Frankia alni ACN14a: one gene and its partner. The protein of the gene in region 2 interacts with the protein of the main gene of each other region in a pairwise test. Links are inferred from orthologs where the notes say so. Each region holds a gene or a part of one and is shown on either strand. Other genes may lie near its edges.

Region 1 (7,585 bases), 5.9 Mb from region 2 along the record:
CGGCGACATCCTCACCCTGCTCAACCCGCGCGTCATCGAGTCCGTCCCCGAGAGCGACGAGCAGTACGAGGGGTGCCTGAGCTTCTTCGACGTCCGCGGCATCGTCCCGCGGTCCCTGGAGCTGCACGTGGAGCACACCGACACCTCGGGCCGCCGCCACATCACGGTGTACCGGCAGGGCCTCGCCCGCCTGGTCGCCCACGAGATCGATCACCTGCACGGGCGCCTCTACACCGACCGGATGCGCCCCGGGGTCGTCCCCATCCCGGTCGAGCAGTACCGCGGCACCGGCTCGTCCTGGACCTACAACCCCTGAGCTCCGCCACCACCCGACCGGTCGGTCTCGCCCCGTCCGACCGCGCCGCCCGACCGCGCCGTCCGGCCGAGCCCCGGTCACCGACATCACCGGGCCGCCCGACCGACACATCCCCTTTCGACAGGACTACTCGCGGCGTGCCGTATAGTTCGGAAAAGCGCGGAAGAGCCGCTCCGCGCGAGGGCGGCGGTGGAATTTTTCTCGACTCCGTTAACGGCTGCGCCGACGCGGGTAGAGAACGCCCCCGGCCACGCCCGGGAGAGAACCGGCCACGGACCGCGAAGGGTTTGTGGTCAGCGTGGCCGACCAACCGCAATCCAGGCATTCCGCGGGGCCACGAAGGCCGTTAGAATCGGGCGCGCACGCGGGCGCGAAACCGCAGAACCGAGATCATTCAAAGACGATAGAACGCACTGTGGCTATCGTCACGTACCCTTGATTTCCCGGGGTCACGCTCAGCTATGTTCGTCGCCATGCCGTCAACTGATGGCAGACGTCGGGTGGCACGCCGAACCCTGCCCCCACCCGATGAGAATCAAACCTGCGGCAGGGACGGGGGAACCAATTCCGGGCGCCGAAGTCGGGCGTCCTAGGGGTGAAGCCGAGAACCGCGGCCGGGCATTCCCAGCCCGAACCCGACAGCTCACCTCGCAGGCGTGGGGAAGGGCAACTCAATGTCCAACGCTCGTTCGCTCGGTCGGGGCCTCAACCGGATCAAGCTCGGCACCCGGGCCGCAGTCATCGCCACCACTCTCGCCGCCTCCGTCGGCGGCGGCCTCGCGCTGTCCCAGCCGGCCAGCGCGGGGACCAACGCCGACCACTTCCTGCGCGCCGTGATCCCCTGCGAATCCGGCGGTAACCCGCACGCGGTCAACTCCATCGGAGCTGGCGGCCTGTTCCAGTTCCTGCCCAGCACCTGGCACGGTCTGGGCGGCCGTGGTCTGCCCCAGAACGCCAGCGTCGGGGAGCAGTGGCAGCGCGCGCGGCAGCTCTACGCGCAGGCCGGCACCAGCCCCTGGTACGCGTCGAAGCCCTGCTGGGGTCACCGGATCTGAGGCCCCGACACACCGCGCCGACATCCGCACTCGGCCGACTCTGATCCGCACATGATCGATCGGATCGTGCTCGACAGATCGTGAGCCGTGGCCGGCGCGAGGCGACGCGACCCAGCACGGGTCAGGAGCCCCGTCCCCCGAGCGGGGGCGGGGCTCCGTCACCACCCGAACCAGGCACCAGCCACCAGCTACCGGCCACCAGCTATGGCCGCCGCCCGAGCGGCACCTTCGCGGGCGGCCAGCGCAGCTCCATGCAGAGCTGCCCGTCGTCGACGTCGACGATCATGTCGATGGCCCGACCCGACGGCGCCGGCGGCAACTGGCCCGCCGGCCAGGAACACGACAGAAACAGGCTGGCCGTACGTGCCTGCGCAGTGACGGTGAGCAGGACCCGGCGGCTCGGCATCACCCGCAGCGCATGGTGCACCTGCTCGACGAACTCGCCGCGCACCGAGGCGGGAAGCTGGTCGAGACCACCGGAGATCTGGCTGGACACGACCGTGCCGTGCCGTTCGGCGGCATCGATGGCCTCCCCGAGCGCGCTGTGCACGGCGTCGTCGTCGAACAGCAGCCGCCGCACGGCGACCGCCCGCCGGGCACATTCCGAGCGCACGGCGTCGGCCTGCGGATCGAGCCGGCCCGCCGCGACGCCGGCCAGCAACGGCGCCACGTCCCGTTCGACGGCCCGCAGCAGCACGCTGCGACGCTCGCGCACCCGGTCCCGGTTCTCGGCGCGTCGGACCAGTTCTCGCTCGCAGTGACTGGCCCAGGCGCGGACATCGGCCGTGCTCCACAGCAACGGACCGACCATGACCAGGCAGATCTGCATGATCCACAGGTAGTAGAGCTGCATGAGCAGGTGGGACAGCGCGAACGGGTCCCGTGGGTTGGTCAGCAGGCTCACCGCGATCATGGCGGCGCCCACGGTGACCGAAGCGAGCACCCAGCGCCACACCGGGCGGGACACCGTCACCAGCATCACCAACGGCGGCAGGCTGACGAGCGGCCAGGCCATCATCCGCACCTCGCCGGCCTCGCCGGCGTTCCACCCGCCCCCCACCGCGATCCCCAGGCAGAGCAGCACCACGGCGGCCGCCTGGGCCGGCGTCAGCGGCCCGGACCGGAAGCGCCGCCGGGCCACAGCGACCGCCGCGAGCGGCGCGAGCAGCAACGCGAGCGCCAGCGGGATCGAACGGACATGGGGCAGGGCACGGCCGGCGGGCAGAACCAGCAGGATCAGCCAGAGTGCGGCGAACCGGCCGGTCACGTGGCGTAGCTGCGCGGTGTAGAGGGCGCGCAGCAAGCCGGCCGCGGGCGCCACCCTGGCCCAGGGGTCCGCACGCCCGGCTCCGCGGTGTGCCTCGCCCGCCGACTCGGATCCGACCGGCACATCGCCGACCGGCACGTCGCCGGCCAGCAGGTCGCCGGCCAGCCCGGACTCGATCAGCACGTCGCCGGCCGGCCCGCAGTCGATGGGCAGGCAGCCGGCCGCGCCCTCGTCGGACGTCGGTCCGCGTGCCGCCGCGAGGATTCCACCGGCCGCCGGCAGGCATCCCGGCGCGGCCCGGGACGGTAGCTCGCGCTCATCGACCAACTCGTCGAGGGCCGTCGCACCGTCGGCGCAGCGGCGGCGAGTGAGATACCCGTCGGCGCCGCCGCCCCAGGCTATGCCGGTGAGGGTGTTGAGCACCGCGTTGTGGATCGTCAGCTCATGCTCCCGCCGCTCGCGCAGCAGGGTGAGCACATCCTGCTCGCCGGCGCGCCGCTCGGCCACCTCGGCCAGCCGAGACTGCGCTCCACCCGCGAGCGCGCACACCTGCGGCCGGGCGTACCGGACGAGCAGGGCCGTGCAGACAATCGCAGCCAGCGGCATCGGAGATGGCGGCCCGGTGCCGGCCGCCCCGGCCACGAAGGCGCCGGCCGTCAGCACCGTCACGGCCAGGGACGGACCGGCGGGGAAGGTCCAGGCGGCCACCGCCGTCGCGTGCGTCGCCGCGAGCAGCACGAACGAGGCCGAGTCACCGACCGATTCCGGCGGCAGCCACAGGCGCGCCCCCGCGGCCAGGACGAGCGCGGCGACCACGTTGCCGGCCGCCAGCACCCACCCGATGCCGCGACGCAGCGCGACCAGGGCGAACGTCAGCGACCAGCCGGCGGCCAGCGCCGCGACCAGCAGGCCGAGCGGATGGCCCGCGTACCAGTGGTGCCAGAGCAGCACGAACCCGAGGCCGAAGAGCGCCCCGTACAGCCGCACCGCCGCGAAGACCGCCGCCAGCACGAGCCGAAGCGCGACGGTGGGCAGCAGGGTCAGCCGCGGTTGCGGTTCGGGCAGGAGCAAACGCGGCAGCGCGAACAGCCGCGCCGACGGTCTCCGCCTGCCCCGCACCGTCGTCCGTTCCCCCGAGATGGCCCGACGCCCAAGTAGGGCATGAGGCTACAAGGGCGCCGAGACGGGCTCAGCGTTCCGCCGCGCAAGACTCGGCTGAGTCACCTTATTCGCCGCCGGCCGCCAGGAAGGCCGCCGCCACCCGGCGGCCCCCATGGCCGGGCGGCCGCCGCCCGGGCCTGCCGGAGTGGTCAGGTGCGGCGGCGGCGGGCGATCTCGGCCAGCGCGATGCCGGCGGCGACCCCGGCGTTGAGAGACTCGACCGCGCCGGCCATCGGGATGCGGACCGTCACGTCGCAGCGTTGCTCGACGAGCCGGGACAGCCCACGGCCCTCGGACCCGATCACCAGGACGACTGGATCGGTGGCCATCTCGAGCTCGTCGATCGTCGTGTCGGCGTCCGCGGCCAGCCCGACGACGAACAGGCCGGCCTCGGCGTAGGACACGAGGGTCCTGGCGAGGTTGGTGGCCCGGGCGACCGGCAGCCGGGCGGCGGCACCCGCCGACGTCTTCCAGGCGGCGGCGGTGATCCCGGCGGCCCGGCGCTCGGGCACCAGGACGCCGTGGGCGCCGAAGGCCGCCGCAGAGCGGACCACGGCACCGAGATTGCGGGGATCGGTGACGCCGTCGAGCGCGACCACCAGACCGGGAGCCGCGGCGCGCGCCCGGGCGAGCAGGTCGTCGGGATGGGTGTAGCGGAACGGCGGGACCGCCAGGGCGAGTCCCTGATGCGGCGCCGTGCCGCACATGCGGTCGAGGTCCGGGCGAGCGACGTCGACCACCGCGATCCCCGCCCGGGCGGCGAGGCGGCGGGCATCGGCGAGCCGCTCGTCGAAGTCCAGCCCACCGGCGACGTAGAGGTTCGACGCCGGCACGCCGGCCCGCAGCGCCTCGACCACCGCGTTGCGGCCCACGACCAGCTCGTCGGCCTCGGAGCGGCGCGTGCGCGGCCCCCCCTGCCCGGACTGGGTGGCGTCGTCGGCACCGGAGCGGCCGGCGGTGGCCCGCCCCCGCTCCCCGCCCTGCGCGGTCCTGGCCGCGGCGGCCGCCCGGCGCTGCGCGGGATGGCCGGGACGCAGGTGGGCGGGCGGCGTCGCGCCCCGGCCCTCCAGAGCCTTGCGGCCCTGGCCACCGCTGCCGGCACCGGCTCCCTTGCGATGCGAACCCGCCTTGCCGGCCCGGCCGCCCTGCCCGCCCCGGGCGATCCCGCCGCCACCCCGGCGCGCGGCGCCGGCCATCAGTGCCACCGACCGGCGTGCGCCGTGGAAATGACCATGTGACCACGGTATACGGCCGGCGTCGGGGACGCGGCCGGCGCCGGACGCGGTCGGGGCGGGCCGCGACCGGCCGGTTGCGGCCCGCCCCGCCGACCGGCCAGGGGTCCCCGGTCGGGGGTCTGGCGGGCCCGAACCCGGCCGCCTGCCGCGACATGGTCGTTCGGGCCTGCCCGGCGCCCTATCCTGAGGCGGCAGTCCCACGCCGGTGACCTGGGTGGTCCCGGCCGCCCTCGGCCAGGTCAGGAGGGTCCGGTGCGCGTTGTTCGCCGCGCGTCATCACGCAGTCGCGGACCGCGGCTGGGGCGCGTGCCGTGCTGAGCTCTGGCGGGGTGCGGGCCGAGGACGGGCCGGGACCGGCCGGCATGGCCGACGCTCCGGCACCGGCATGGCCGCCGTCGCCGACCCTCGCCCCTTACGCTCTCCTGAGGTTGCGCGCCGACGGAGGGGGACGCACCGGGACCTGGCCCGCCCCTGGCGATCTGCGTCATCGACGGGCCCCGGGGGAACCTGGGAGAATACGTCCCCATGAATCCACGATGACCAGCTCGACGCGTGTGACCAGTTCGTCCGGTCGCCGGCCGTGCGCCTCCGGCGTCGCGGAGCGACGGCGGCGAGCTCCGATGACCGGACCAGCAGGGGCAGGAGGCACCCAGCACATGGCTCTGCGCACACCGCCCGCACGCGAACGTTCCTTCCCGGCGGAATGACGGTGGACCTCAACCCGCACGACGACGCCCCCACGGTGGCCTACCAGCTCACCGGCAGCGGGGCCTTCGACCCCGACGACGACCTGGGCCGTTGCCCGGTGTGCGCGGCGCCGGTGTATTCGGACGACCACTACTGCGAGGTCTGCGGGCATCCGCTGGAGGGCCCGGATCCGGCGCACGGGGACGCCGACCACAGCGAGGTCGACCTCGGCGAGCTGGCCGGGGTGTGCGACCGGGGCGTGCGCCACACGACCAACGAGGACGCGATGGGGCTCGCCGTCGTCTACGGCACGCTCATCGCGGTGGTGTGCGACGGGGTCTCGACCACGCCCGGCTCCGGCCAGGCCTCCGCCGCCGCGGCGGCCACCGCGATGGCGGTGCTCGCTGACGCGGTGCGGGCCCACGGGCCCGGTCACCCCGTCCACCACGACACCCGCCCGCCCCGCGGCGGCAGCGCGGCCGACGACATGCTGGACATCCTGGAGCCGGCGTACCCGGAGTACGACGAGCCGCGCACGGCGCCGCGGGCGATCGTCGGGGGCTTCTCCCCGGAGGACGCCGAGGCCGCGCTGCACGCGGCCGTCGATGCGGCGCAGGCCACGATCGCCCAGCTCAGCGCCGCCGAGGGGCGGATGGCCCCGTCGTGCACCTTCGCCGCCGCCATCGTCACCCCGCCGACGCCCGACGGCCCCGGCATGGTCACCGTCGGCTGGGTCGGCGACAGCCGCGTCTACCTGCTCGGACCGCGCTGGTGCGAGCGGCTGACCTCGGACGACACCTGGGCCGCCGAGGCCGCCAGGGCGGGTCTCATCCCCGCCAACGAGGCCGAGACCCATCGGCGCGCGCACACGTTGACCCGCTGGCTCGGCGGCGACGTCGAGGACGTGGCCCCGCACACGGAGATCTTCCCGATCGAGGCGCCGGCCACGGTGCTGGTGTGCTCCGACGGGCTGTGGAACTACGCCTCCCGCCCGGACGTCATGGCCTCGCTGGTCAACCAGCTCCCGCCGCGCTGCACGGCGATCGACGTCGCCCGCCACCTCGTCGACTTCGCCATCGACGCCGGCGGCCACGACAACATCACCGTGGTCGCCGCCAGGGTGGATCACTGATGGGCGTCTTCTCCGCGGAGGTCTACCAGAACGAGTACCTTCCGCCCGGTGGGACGGACGTGCACGCCGTCGTCACCGTGACGTCGACCGGCCGGCCCGACGGCCCGGGCGGCCTCGCCGGCGAGGCCGCCCCGCCCGGCCTCCCACCGCACGGCTCCGTGTCGGCCCACGGCTGCCCGCCGCCGGCCGGATCGCGGCGCCCGGAACTCGCCGAGGTCCTCCTGCTCGACTGTTCGGGCTCGATGGCGAACCCGCCGGCGAAGATCGCCCAGGCGCGCCACGCGGCGAGTGCGGCCATCGACTGCCTGCCCGACGGCGTGTGGTTCGCGATCGTGCGCGGCACCGGCGCCGCCAGCATGATCTACCCGGACGCCCCGTACCTGGTGGCCGCCTCGACCGTCACCCGGGAGCGGGCCCGCCTCGCGGTGAGCCAGATGGAGCCGCACGGCGGTACCGCCATCGGCCGATGGCTGGACCTGGCGCGGGCGCTGACGGCAACCCGGCCGCGGGCCATCGCGCACGCGCTGCTGCTCACCGACGGCCAGAACGGTGAGCTGGCGACGGACCTGGCAGCGGCCGTCGCCGCGGCCCGCGGCCGGTTCCAGTGCGACTGCCGGGGCATCGGCACCGACTGGCGCGTCGCCGAGCTGCGGCTGATCGCGGCGAACCTGCTGGGCACCGTCGACGCGATCGCCGGCCCGGACGAGCTCGTCGCGGACTTCACCAGCGTGA
Region 2 (4,588 bases):
GTTCGCAAGATGCCGCACGGTCGGCGCCAGCCCAGCCTTCTCGGCGATGTCGACCGCGTCCCGGAACGCCCCGATCTGAGCCTGCACCGTCGCATGCCCGGGGGCGTCGGCGAACGCGAAGTGGCTCCACACCCCGAACGCCTCGATCACGCCCTCGGCCTGCAGCGCCGCGGCCTGGTCACACAACCCCGGCCAGTCGCCGGGCATCGCCCCCGCCCGGCCGAGGCCGGTGTCCGCCTTGAGGTGCACCCGGGCCGGTCGGCCAGCCAGCCGCGCGGCCGCGGCGATCTCCGTGAGGGTCCAGGACGCGGAGGCCGACACGTCGATGCCGGCCGAGATCGCCTCGCCGAAACGCTCACCGGGCGTCGCGAGCCAGCACAGCACGGGCGCGGTGATCCCGGCCGCGCGCAGCGCGAGCGCCTCCTCGAGGACGGCCGTGCCCAGCCAGCTCGCCCCGGCGTCCAGGGCAGCCCGGGCGCAGGGAATCATGCCGTGGCCGTACCCGTCGGCCTTCACGACGGCCATGGTGGCGGCGTCGCCGGCGCGGGCCGCGAGAGCGGCCACCGAATCACGGACCGCGTCGAGCTCGACGGCGGCATACGTCCGGGGTTCGCTGCTGGCGGACGCCCCTGGCCCCTGCACGCTCATGGCCGCCACGCTACTCGCCGTGACCGCCCGCCGGGTGCCCCCGACCGGCTACGCGAGCAGCTCCGCGATGACCCGAGGCAGCAGGTTGGGCAGGTCGCCGGCGGCGAGCGGCGCGGCAGCCCGCTCGGCGGCGCGCCCGTGCAGGTACGCGCCGACCGCCCCGGCACCGGCGGCGGGCAGCCCGGCGGCGAGCAGCGAGCCGATCAGCCCGGTCAGGACGTCCCCCGTGCCGGCGGTGCCCAGCCAGCCGGAACCGGTCGTGTTCACCCAGGCCGCCCCGGCCGGTTCGACGATCAGGGTACGGGTGCCCTTGAGCAGGATCACCGCGCCCGTCGCCGCGGCGGCCCGCCGGACGGTGGCGAGGCGGTCCGCCGCGAGGTCCGCCGTCGTGCGGTCGGGATCCCAGCCCAGGGCGGCGGCTGTGAGCCGGCCGAACTCGCCCTCGTGCGGGGTGAGGAGAACCGGCGCGCCCCGGTCACGCAGCGCCGCGGGATCCGCCGCGAGGATCTCCGCCAGCGGGTCGAGCGCGCCCGCGTCGACCACGACCGGAAGGTCGGTGCCGAGCAGTCCGGCCACCAGCTCCCGGACCGCGGGCCCCGGGTCCAGTCCCGGGCCGATCGCCCAGGCCTGAACCCGGCCGGCGGCGAGCATGGCCGCGCGGTCCCCGGCCCGGACGGCGGTCACCACCGCCTCGGGGTGCGCCAGCCGGACGAACTCCCCCGCCCGGCTGGCGACACCCACCGCGGAACCGCCGGCGTCATCGGCTCTGTCTCTGTCTCCGTCTCCGTCATCGTGGGCGTGGGCGTGGGCGTCGGGCGTCTCGGTCAGGGCGTGGCCCTCGGTCACGACTCGCAGGTAGCCGGCGCCGCCGCGCAGCGCACCGCCGACGGCGAGCACGGCGGCACCCGGATAGGCGTCGCTGCCCGCGACCAGGCCGAGGACCCCCCGGCGGTACTTGGACGACTCCGGGCCCGGCACCGGGAACATGGCGGCGACGTCGGCGTCGTCGAGCGCCCGCAGGTCGGGTTCGGGCAGCGCCAGCCCGATGTCGACCAGCTCCACCGGCCCGGTGTGGGCGGCGCCCGGCATCAGCCACAGGCCGCGTTTGTGCGTGCCGAACGTGACGGTGGCACTGGCCCGCACGGCGGGTCCGGTGACGGCGCCGGTGTCCGCGTCGACGCCGCTGGGAACGTCGACGGCCACGGTGCGCTCGGGCGGCGCGAGGGCCGCCAGCCGGGCGTGGTCCGCCCGCAGGCCGCCGCGGCCACCGATGCCGAGCAACCCGTCCAGGACGAGGTCGGCGCGGTCCACCAGTCCGCGCAGCGTCTCGTCGTCGAGCTCCGAGGCGGGGCCGTGCAGCCTGCCGCCGGCGGCGAGCAGGGCGGCGCTGCCCTCCGGATGGGTGCGGCCGGGTGCGACGGCGTCGACCCGAGCGCCCCGCGCGGCCAGGCGTGCGCCGGCCCACAGGGCGTCACCGCCGTTGTCACCGCCCCCGGCAAGCACGACGATCCGGGCGCCGTAGACGTGGCCGAGGCGGCGGGCGACATGGGCGACCAGGCCGTACACCGCGCGTTGCATGAGGGCTCCGGGCGGCAGGCAGGCGAGCAGCACTGCCTCGGCGTCCCGGATCTGGGTGACCGTGTGCGCGTTCCGCATGCCGCCATGCTGCCCCGCGCCGAGCGGCCGGTGCCGCAGGAAGGCGGTCAGCAGGAGAGTTGGCCGGTAGGAAGGCGGTCAGCTCTCGGCGACGACCATCGCGATGGCGACCCCGCCGTCGTGGGTGAGGGACAGGTGCCAGGAGGCGATGTCGAGCCGCTGCGCCGCGGCGGCCACGGTGCCGCGAATCCGCAGCGACGGCCGCCCACCCGTGGCCAGGACGACCTCGGCGTCGTGCCATTCCAGCCCGGGCGGCGCCCCAAGCACCTTCGCCACGGCCTCCTTCGCCGCGAACCGGGCGGCCAGCCGCTCCGGGCGGGCCAGACCGCGCTCCGCCGGGGTGAACAGGCGCATCGCGATCCCCGGCGTCCGGGACAGCGTCGCGGCGAAACGGTCCACGTCCACCACGTCGACGCCGACACCGACCACCGCCATCGCGCAAGCGTCCCATACCGGTGCCGCGGCCCTCGGTGGACCGTGCGCCGCGCCGCGCCGATCGCGCCGCGGCCGGGCGCACCCCCTCGAATCAGGGCCTCGCCCTGCCCGAAGGGGTGGCCCGCCGGCGGATCCTGAGCCGCGGTCCCGACAGTCCCCGGCCAGGGCCAGGGCCGGGGCCGGGATCAGAGTCAGGACTTCGCATCCCAGCCCGACGCGGGACCGTCCACCGTCCCGTCACCGTCCTGCGCGGCGGCGTCGTTCCCGGCGGCGGCCTGCCCGGCGCTGTGGGCCCCCTCCGCGGTCGCCGGCTCGCCTTCGTCGCCGGCCAGGATGCGGTAAAGGCTGCGGCGGGTCTCGGTGAGCAGGGACCGGGCGGCGGCGATCTGCGCGTCGTCCCCGGCCTGGGCGACCTGGACCACCGCGGCACCCACCGCGAAGGCCAGGGAGCGCAGGCTGGTCAGCTCGTCGTCGGCGCTGGCCGCGGCGGTCTCCCACGGCTTGCGGTGCCCCACCCGGGACTCGACGTGGGCCCGCCCGAGGTCGGTGAGGTGGAAGACCCGCTTGCCCTCCGCCTCCTCCGCGCGCACGAGCCCCTCGTCGGCGAGCAGGGACAGCACCGGGTAGACCGAGCCGGGGCTCGGCCGCCAGGTGCCACCGCTGCGCTCGGCCAGCTCGCGGATCATCTGGTAGCCGTGCATGGGCTGCTCGGCGAGCAGGGCCAGCAACGCCTCGCGGACGTCGCCGCGCCCCACCCGCGGCCCACGGCCGAAGCCACCCGGCCCGCCGAAGCCCGGACCGAACCCGGGACCGAACCCGGGACCGGGGAAGCCGCCGAACGGCGGCCAGCCCGGGCCACCGCCGCGGCGCCCGCGCGGCCGCCCCTCGCCGGGTCCGCCGTGCTCATGCCGCCCGCCGCCGTGCCCGCCGCGCGCCGTGCGGCTGGTGCGCTCGCGAGCCGCCGACTCCTTCGTCCCGCACCCGCCGGCCTCACGCTCCGCCCAGCCGGCCACCGTCTCGAAGAACTCCGACAGCCGCGCGGGATCGAAACCCGCCGCGCGCCCCCACTTGCCCCAGGGTCCCCATGGGCCTGGAATCGCCTGCGATGTCATGATCTTGCCCTTCATCTCCACGGAAGACCAACGGAGGTCATCCGCTCGCTATCGCGTACGCTAACGATATATCGCGATGCTACGTCTGACAAGACGGCCTTGGTAACGCCGGGGACCTGGCCGGTACGATCCGCCCTCGCATTCCGTAGGATTGACCAGTGATCATTTCTGTGTCCGGAGAGAACGGGCACGGCGGGGACGCCGTCACCCCGCTCGAAGCAGCCTTCGAGGAACGTGCCTGCGCACAGCGCGCGGGTACCGACGTGTTCATCGAAGGGGTGAACCTGGCCCTGCTCGGCCGCGTCGAGCAGCTGCGCATCCGGCCTACCAACGCCTCGGGCACGGTCGACGACGACGGGCCGCACGAGGTCCGGCTGGAGGCCGCCGACGACGGGCCGCGCACCGGCTGCACCTGCCCCGAAGGGGCGACCGGCTCGTTCTGCCGCCACGCGGTCGCCGTCGCCCTGGTCGCCACCGGCTCGGCGGGACTCGCCGACGACGACGAGGATGCCGACGACGACGAGGACAACGGCGGGATCATCGGCGAGAGCTCGCTGTTCACCGACGATCCGGTGCACGCCGCGATGCGGGTGTTCCTCAGCCGTGTCCCCCGCGCCGAGCTCGTCGAGACCCTGCTCGACGCCGCGGACGACAACGAGGCGGTCGCCGACGCGCTCTGGGAGGCCACCGTCGCCTGGCACGGCCGCCAGCACGGCGCCGCCCCCTCGCCCTGACCC

What was found. Proteins that work in one complex are often made in the same cells at the same time.
Region 1: the proteins of FRAAL_RS04885 (region 2) and rlmB interact in binary tests that used the Escherichia coli proteins (3 or more experiments, as listed by UniProt). The link is inferred for Frankia alni ACN14a from one-to-one orthologs.

The regions. Positions count from the first base shown.
Region 1 is NC_008278.1:7,086,820-7,094,404, forward strand. The notes cover bases 2,973-5,765. They hold rlmB (23S rRNA (guanosine(2251)-2'-O)-methyltransferase RlmB), read right to left. Parts: upstream 4,996-5,765; coding sequence 3,949-4,995; downstream 2,973-3,948. Other genes in these bases: FRAAL_RS28410 (hypothetical protein), read right to left, coding at 2,973-3,757; FRAAL_RS28420 (PP2C family protein-serine/threonine phosphatase), read left to right, coding at 5,738-5,765. Also shown: FRAAL_RS28400 (peptide deformylase), read left to right, coding at 1-316; FRAAL_RS28405 (transglycosylase family protein), read left to right, coding at 991-1,371; more of FRAAL_RS28410, read right to left, coding at 1,574-2,972; more of FRAAL_RS28420, read left to right, coding at 5,766-6,853; FRAAL_RS28425 (VWA domain-containing protein), read left to right, coding at 6,853-7,585. UniProt on the Escherichia coli protein: Specifically methylates the ribose of guanosine 2251 in 23S rRNA.
Region 2 is NC_008278.1:1,185,857-1,190,444, reverse strand. The notes cover bases 1-2,897. They hold FRAAL_RS04885 (bifunctional ADP-dependent NAD(P)H-hydrate dehydratase/NAD(P)H-hydrate epimerase), read right to left. Parts: upstream 2,305-2,897; coding sequence 697-2,304; downstream 1-696. Other genes in these bases: FRAAL_RS04880 (holo-ACP synthase), read right to left, coding at 2,383-2,739; alr (alanine racemase), read right to left, coding at 1-648. In the rest of the region: FRAAL_RS04875 (PadR family transcriptional regulator), read right to left, coding at 2,931-3,851; FRAAL_RS04870 (SWIM zinc finger family protein), read left to right, coding at 4,010-4,585. UniProt on the Escherichia coli protein: Bifunctional enzyme that catalyzes the epimerization of the S- and R-forms of NAD(P)HX and the dehydration of the S-form of NAD(P)HX at the expense of ADP, which is converted to AMP.